Regions from separate parts of the Shewanella sp. SR43-4 genome, predicted to be linked through region 1. Evidence: riboswitches for the same ligand, from Rfam matches in the RefSeq annotation. Region 1 holds a riboswitch; the other holds the start of a gene.
The links. A riboswitch is a leader RNA that binds a small molecule or an ion and turns the genes downstream of it on or off. The one in region 1 is predicted to bind lysine.
Positions count from the first base shown of each region.

Region 1 (3,428 bases):
TCTGTTGAGGCGTTAGTCGATAAGTTAAAAAATGAAGCGAAGGTGATCTAACATGACCATTTTAGTATTAGCAGAACACGATAATGTGAGTTTGAAAACTGACACGGCCAAAGTCGTTAGCGCAGCTGCCGCCATTGGCGGTGATATTCATATACTGGTCGCGGGTGTTGATTGTTCTGCTGCGGTAACGGCAGCACAACACTTAGCCGGTGTGAGTAAAGTATTAGTGGCTGATGCAACTCAATATGGTGCTCAATTAGCGGAAAACGTTTCTAAGTTGGTCGTTGAGGTTGCGGCTGATTACGAACATATCTTGGCTGCAGCAACCAGTATTGGTAAAGATACATTACCTCGTGTCGCAGCATTGTTAGATGTTTCTCAAATTTCAGAAGTCATTGAAGTGGTCAGTAGTGACACTTTTGTGCGTCCTATTTATGCCGGTAATGCGCTGTCGACAGTGCAGAGTTTAGACGCGAAGAAAGTCATGACTGTGCGTTCTAGTGCATTTGATGCTGTCGCGTCAACGGGCAATGCTGAAGTGGTTAACCTAAGTCAAGCTATTGATGCTCGCACTGAGTTCGTGTCTCAGTCGTTAACTGAATCAGCACGTCCAGAGCTAGGTAATGCAGGCATTATTGTCTCTGGTGGCCGCGGCATGGGGAGTGGTGAAAACTTTGCTATTTTAGAACAGCTAGCCGATAAGCTTGGCGCAGCAGTAGGTGCATCTCGTGCCGCTGTGGATGCTGGCTTTGTGCCTAACGATTTACAAGTGGGACAAACAGGTAAGATTGTTGCCCCTGATCTGTATATTGCTGTGGGCATTTCGGGTGCGATTCAACATCTTGCCGGAATGAAAGACTCTAAGGTGATTGTGGCTATTAACAAAGATCCTGAAGCGCCTATTTTCCAGGTGGCAGATTACGGTTTAGTCGCGGACTTATTTGAAGCCATTCCTGCATTAAATAATCTGCTTTAATGGCATATTATTGACCCCAATTGAGTCATTAGCTTGTTTAACGTGTCGTTCTACTAGCCAATCGTTCAGATTAAAAGGTTTCTACTTGGTAAAGTAGGAACCTTTTTTATTGATATTTTTTATCATATGGATGTTTTTATGAGCAAAGGTGTCAGTCGGGTTATCCAGTTGCCGTTTTTGTATTCAGTGCGATAGTGTGCATTTGCATTAGAAACGTTAAACTAATGCTATTAAATTGTGGCTATAGTTAATAATATTGTTATTTGTGCTGTAGTTTAGGACTTTTTTGCTGGTATAGAGCGTGTGGTTTATGATTGTATGTGCGCGCTGTTTGTAATGGGCTATTTATGATTACAAATACAAAAGTAGAGGTGCATTGCATAATAGTCAGGTTGAATTGGGTGATGCCAATAATTCAACCTAAAAGGATGCAATGCCGAAATAAGTGAGGTGATCGCCCTCATTTGTTGGGCCAGTTCTCGAAAGGGGCTGTACTGTCATAGTGTTTTTATCTATGTGATAAAAATAATGATATTCATATTAAATGGATATTTCTGTGGAGTGCTACTAGATAAGTTAACCCATATACTTTCTGTGTATGGCGAGTCTTATTTCTAGTTTTTCTCTATTCGTATCCAACGAAGAAATAATTAAATTATGATAATAAGTTATGCCGATTCGGCACTTTCTGTTTTGCCACCACTTTTGGCAATTACACTTGCTATTTTAACCCGTAAGGTATTGCTGTCTTTGGGGTTAGGTATTATTTTTGGTGCCTTATTGCTGACCGATTTTTCATTGGTTGGTAGCAGCGAATATATTTTAAGTACAGCGAGTCAGCTCGTTTGGAAAGATGCTGCACTGAATAGTTGGAACGTATATATCTTAGGTTTTTTGGTTGTGCTGGGCATGATAACCGCATTGATCACCGTTAGTGGTTCTGCTCGTGCTTTTGCTGATTGGGCCAAACTGCGCATTCGTAATAAGCGCGATGCTAAGTTAATGACCATTTTTTTAGGCTGTGTAGTCTTTATTGATGACTACTTCAATAGTTTAGTCGTAGGTTCTATTTCAAGGCCTATCACGGACAGATACCATATTTCACGCGCAAAACTTGCCTATATTTTAGATTCTACCGCGGCACCGATTTGCGTTATTTCCCCGGTATCGAGCTGGGGAGCCTATATTATTGCGCTTATTGGCGGCATTCTAACTGCACATGGTTTTGCTGACTCAGGTCATTTAAGTGTCTTTATACAGATGATCCCGATGAACTTTTATGCCGTGTTCTCATTATTATTACTAGTGTGTGTGGCGACGTTCAGTTTAAACATAGGACCAATGCGTCAGCATGAATTAAATGCACTTCGTGGTGAGTTGTATGATGAATCAAAAGGCCAACCACCGGGAGCGGTTACTGATTTACCTGAAGCTGATACCGGTAAAGTGATTGGTTTATTTTTACCGATTGCGATATTAGTATTTGCGACCCTTTATTTTATGGTCTCTAGTGGGGCAGAAGCATTAGCGGCTAAAGAGCAGATGTTTAGTGTACTAGGTGCATTTGAAAATACTGATGTGAGTTCATCATTGTTTTTTGGTTCTATCGTCGGTTTGATTGCGACAGTGTTGTTGGCATTTCAACAGAAAGTAGAGCTGTCTATGTTGCTCAAAGGCATCTCTGTTGGTGCTCGTTCAATGTTACCCGCTATTTATATTTTATTGTTCGCTTGGACGATATCAAGTGTCATTGGTCAGCTTGAAACCGGTAAGTTCATGGCCAGTTTAGCAACTGATAATATTCCGTTTGCGCTATTGCCTGCCATGTTATTTCTATTGGCTGGGATCACCGCATTTTCAACGGGAACGAGTTGGGGAACCTTCGGTATTATGTTGCCTATAGCGGCCGATATGGCGATGGGAAGTGATAGCACCATGATGCTACCTATGCTAGCAGCTGTGCTTTCTGGTGCCGTATTTGGTGACCATTGCTCACCTATTTCCGATACCACTATTTTGTCATCAACGGGGGCGAGTTGCCATCATATCGATCATGTGGTGACCCAGCTTCCTTATGCACTTATCGCTGCATTGATTAGTTTCGTCGGTTATATTGTGCTTGGGTTTACGGGCTCGTTAATGGCTGGATTGATTTGTTGTAGTGCGTTGTTTCTTATCAGTATCCTAGTATTGTACTTTTGGGCAAAAAAGTAATGCTACATCCTTATACTTATGAGTAATAAGCCGATTGATTAAGCTTTGAAAAAATGCCGTATACATAACGAATACGGCATTTTTGTTTGTTGTTGCGAAGTTAAAAAAGGTAATATGGACGGTACTGACTGTCTAACCATTAGGACGCTACATTTTGGCGCAACTGTACTTTTATTATTCGGCGATGAATGCCGGTAAATCAACTTCGTTACTGCAGTCTTCTTATAATTATCGTGAG
Region 1 is NZ_JACJEB010000009.1:79,503-82,930, reverse strand. It holds gene H5123_RS12015 (electron transfer flavoprotein subunit beta/FixA family protein) at 1-51, shown strand, start outside; gene H5123_RS12010 (electron transfer flavoprotein subunit alpha/FixB family protein) at 53-976, shown strand; lysine riboswitch at 1,335-1,551, shown strand; gene H5123_RS12005 (Na+/H+ antiporter NhaC family protein) at 1,634-3,190, shown strand; gene H5123_RS12000 (thymidine kinase) at 3,345-3,428, shown strand, end outside.

Region 2 (3,428 bases), on a different contig from region 1:
GCTTACTTACTATGAATGCCATTTAGAAAGATAGTTCCTTCTATCGCAAACTTATTTAATCGTATGAATGTTTTATCAAATGTAGAACAAATTTAGTACGACTGTAAACTTTACATCAATAAATCATCACACTCTCAACAATATTTGCTGAGCTTTTGAGGTGTATGTAGCCAACTTCGCTAAAGTGATTTATTAATGAGTAGAGGGTATTGTACTCGTTTTAGGTATTTGTTAACAAATTAAATGTTAAAAAATTAATATACCAATGAAGTACATAAAAGATTAATGTTGATAACATTATAATAGTTAATGATTTTTAAATATTATTCTTGTGATCTAGATCTCAAACCTTTTAGATATTTAAGCTATCTGATAGACTATTTTTGGCTTAATTGACGAAAATTTACTATGAAAAATGTTATAGATTCATTGTGGGATGACTATCAAACAACTCATTTTTTGTTCACTCAGCGTCTTTCTGATGATTTCCCATTTGCAATTGTTACTGCTCATAACCCCCTCGGCACTAGGCTCTCTCCTAGTCAAAATCGCTTACTTGATCGCCAGCTTCAATCTAAAATCCAACAATATAATCGTCCCTATCGCGCACTAGTCGGTGCGGCACCTGATTTGTCGCATATGGAAAAGAGCTGGGCTATTTTTATTGATAAAGAACAGGCTGTTGAGCTTGGTCGCGAGTTTAATCAATATGCCATTTATTACGTTAATAGAGGTTTAATATCCTTGATTGCATGTCTTGATACCATTAAACCGGAAGTGGCTATGGGGGCGTTCAATCACCGACTGCGTTTGGTGTATGAACTGCCAGAGTGCGGTCATATCCGTGATGAGTGATAAGTTATTCAAGCAATTAAACGGTTAAACAACACATTGCACTATAAAAAGATACAATACAGTGGTAATTGTCTCGACATTTTGCGTTAATGATGTTTTTTAGCTTGATATTGGCTTTTATTTCGTAATTTAGAACAATTATATAACCGCTATTGCTGTGCCTGAATTATCAAATATTCACGATTTTTAGCAGAACTGTGTTTTTTACTGTTTTTGCTGATTGACTTGATAGGGTATTTGTTGCTATTTTCAACTCCCTCCTTAGGGAGGAACAGAAGAGGAGCGTTAACTAGGTAGTAAGTGAGAGGATGCCAGTCCAATGACCACTTATGATGGAGATTAGCGCCGAGGTATCAGTTTGTTTGGCAAACATTGATATCGGTCGTTTAGGCTGAATCCTAACGATTGTCACCTATTTTTTTGGTGGAGAGCTTCTGGTGATGATTGCTGTTTCCCTTCTATAAGGGTGCGTTATCTTAGCACCAGGCTCTTCGAACGTAGTGTGTTCGGAGCGTATATCATGTTAGTAAATCACATCTTATTTTGTTGTCTTTCGCAAACTGCGGAGGCGTCTGTATGAACCTTGCCCCAGATAATGTTGCGCCTGAGAGTCATCGCTCAGAATTAGTGGTTGCCAAATTTGGTGGCACGTCAGTGGCTGACTATGCCTCTATGAGTCGTTGTGCCGATATCGTTTTGGCGAATCCTGCTACTCGTCTGGTGGTGGTGAGCGCCTCCAGCGGTGTGACTAACTTATTAGTAGAGCTAACCCAAGCGAATGTTAATGATGAACGTCGTTTAATATTGCTTAAGCAAATCGCCAAAATTCAATATGCGATCCTAGACGAATTAGGACGTCCTCAAGACGTGGCTGCCAGCATTGATAAAATTCTCAGCCGGATGTCGGTATTAAGTGAATCGCTAGAGCTGGATCGTAGCAAAGCGGTGATGGACGAATTACTGTCGACGGGCGAGCAATGTTCTTCGATTTTATTTTCAGCCGTTATCCGTGAAAAAGGCACCGCATCCGATCATTTTGATGTACGTCAAGTGTTACGTACCGACAGTCATTTTGGCCGTGCAGAACCACAAATTGAAGCTATAGCAAAATTGTCAGGTGATTTTTTACAGCCGTTACTTGCCCGTTATGTCATTGTCACTCAAGGTTTCATTGGCGCAGATGACAGTGGTAAAACCACGACATTAGGCCGTGGAGGCAGTGATTATTCAGCAGCTCTACTTGCTGAAGCTCTCTGTGCTACAGCGGTTGAAATTTGGACTGATGTTGCCGGAATTTATACCACTGACCCTCGACTTGCGCCTAATGCTCGCCCTATTGCAGAAATTAGTTTTAATGAAGCGGCTGAGATGGCCACCTTCGGCGCTAAAGTATTGCATCCTGCGACCATTTTACCGGCCGTTAGACAAAAAATTCAGGTGTTTGTAGGATCCAGTAAAGCACCTGAAATGGGGGGGACTTGGATCCGTCATCAAGTGGAAGATACCCCTGTTTTTAGAGCCGTTGCATTGCGCCGCGATCAAACTTTATTGAATCTTCATAGTTTACAAATGTTGCATGCTCAAGGCTTTTTAGCAGAAACGTTTGCAACCTTAGCAAGGCATAAAATATCGGTTGATTTAATCACCACTTCTGAAGTAAACGTATCGCTAACGCTGGATAAAACGGGTTCTGATTCAAGCGGGCAAGGATTATTAAGCGAATCGTTATTACAAGAGCTATCGCAGCATTGTCGTGTCAGAGTTGAAGAAAATTTAGCCTTAATCGCCATTATTGGTAATCGTATCGCCTCGACGGCGGGTATTTGTAGCCGGGTGTTTAAAGTGCTTGAAAACCATAATGTACGGATGATTTGTCAAGGTGCTAGCCCACATAATTTATGTGTGTTGGTGGCTGAATCTGAGGCGGCGCAAGTGGTTAATGCCTTACATCAAAATCTGTTTGAGTGTTGAGATGACTAAAGCAATCCAATCGTCTGTTCAGGTCGGGGAGTTGGCGACAGGGCAAGCATTGACAGTGCCGCTATATTCATTCATTGGTAGTGATAGTTCTGCGCCTAGTGCCTATATTCAGGCCAATGTTCATGGCGCAGAAGTGCAGGGCAATGCAGTAATTTATCAACTGATGACCTTGTTGGAAGGTTATCAGGTGTTAGGTAATATTACCTTTGCGCCATTAGCTAATCCGCTAGGAATTAATCAGAAGAGTGGCGAGTTTACCTTAGGACGATTTGACCCTATTACAGGTGTTAATTGGAATCGAGAGTATTTTGATCACCAAGTGGATGTTCAAGCTTGGTATCGCGAACACCAACATTTAACCGATAACGCTTTGTTTCAGGCTTATCGCTCGATGTTAGTGGAAGCATGCCAAAAGCGCTTAGCGCAACCTTTTGGGATCTCAACAGGTCATCGTCTGGCGGTAAATTTACAGACCATGGCTCACCAAGCCGACATAGTGCTTGATTTACATACTGGCCCTAAGTCGTGTAAACATCTTTATTGTCCTGAGTATGATATCGATGCCGCGAGATATTTTTCAATACCCTATACCC
Region 2 is NZ_JACJEB010000012.1:13,164-16,591, reverse strand. It holds gene H5123_RS14265 (DUF3293 domain-containing protein) at 409-855, shown strand; lysine riboswitch at 1,123-1,297, shown strand; gene lysC (lysine-sensitive aspartokinase 3) at 1,432-2,826, shown strand; gene H5123_RS14255 (succinylglutamate desuccinylase/aspartoacylase family protein) at 2,828-3,428, shown strand, end outside.
Region 2: it holds a riboswitch for lysine, as region 1 does, so the genes downstream of both, lysC (lysine-sensitive aspartokinase 3) here and H5123_RS12005 (Na+/H+ antiporter NhaC family protein) in region 1, are expected to answer to the same signal.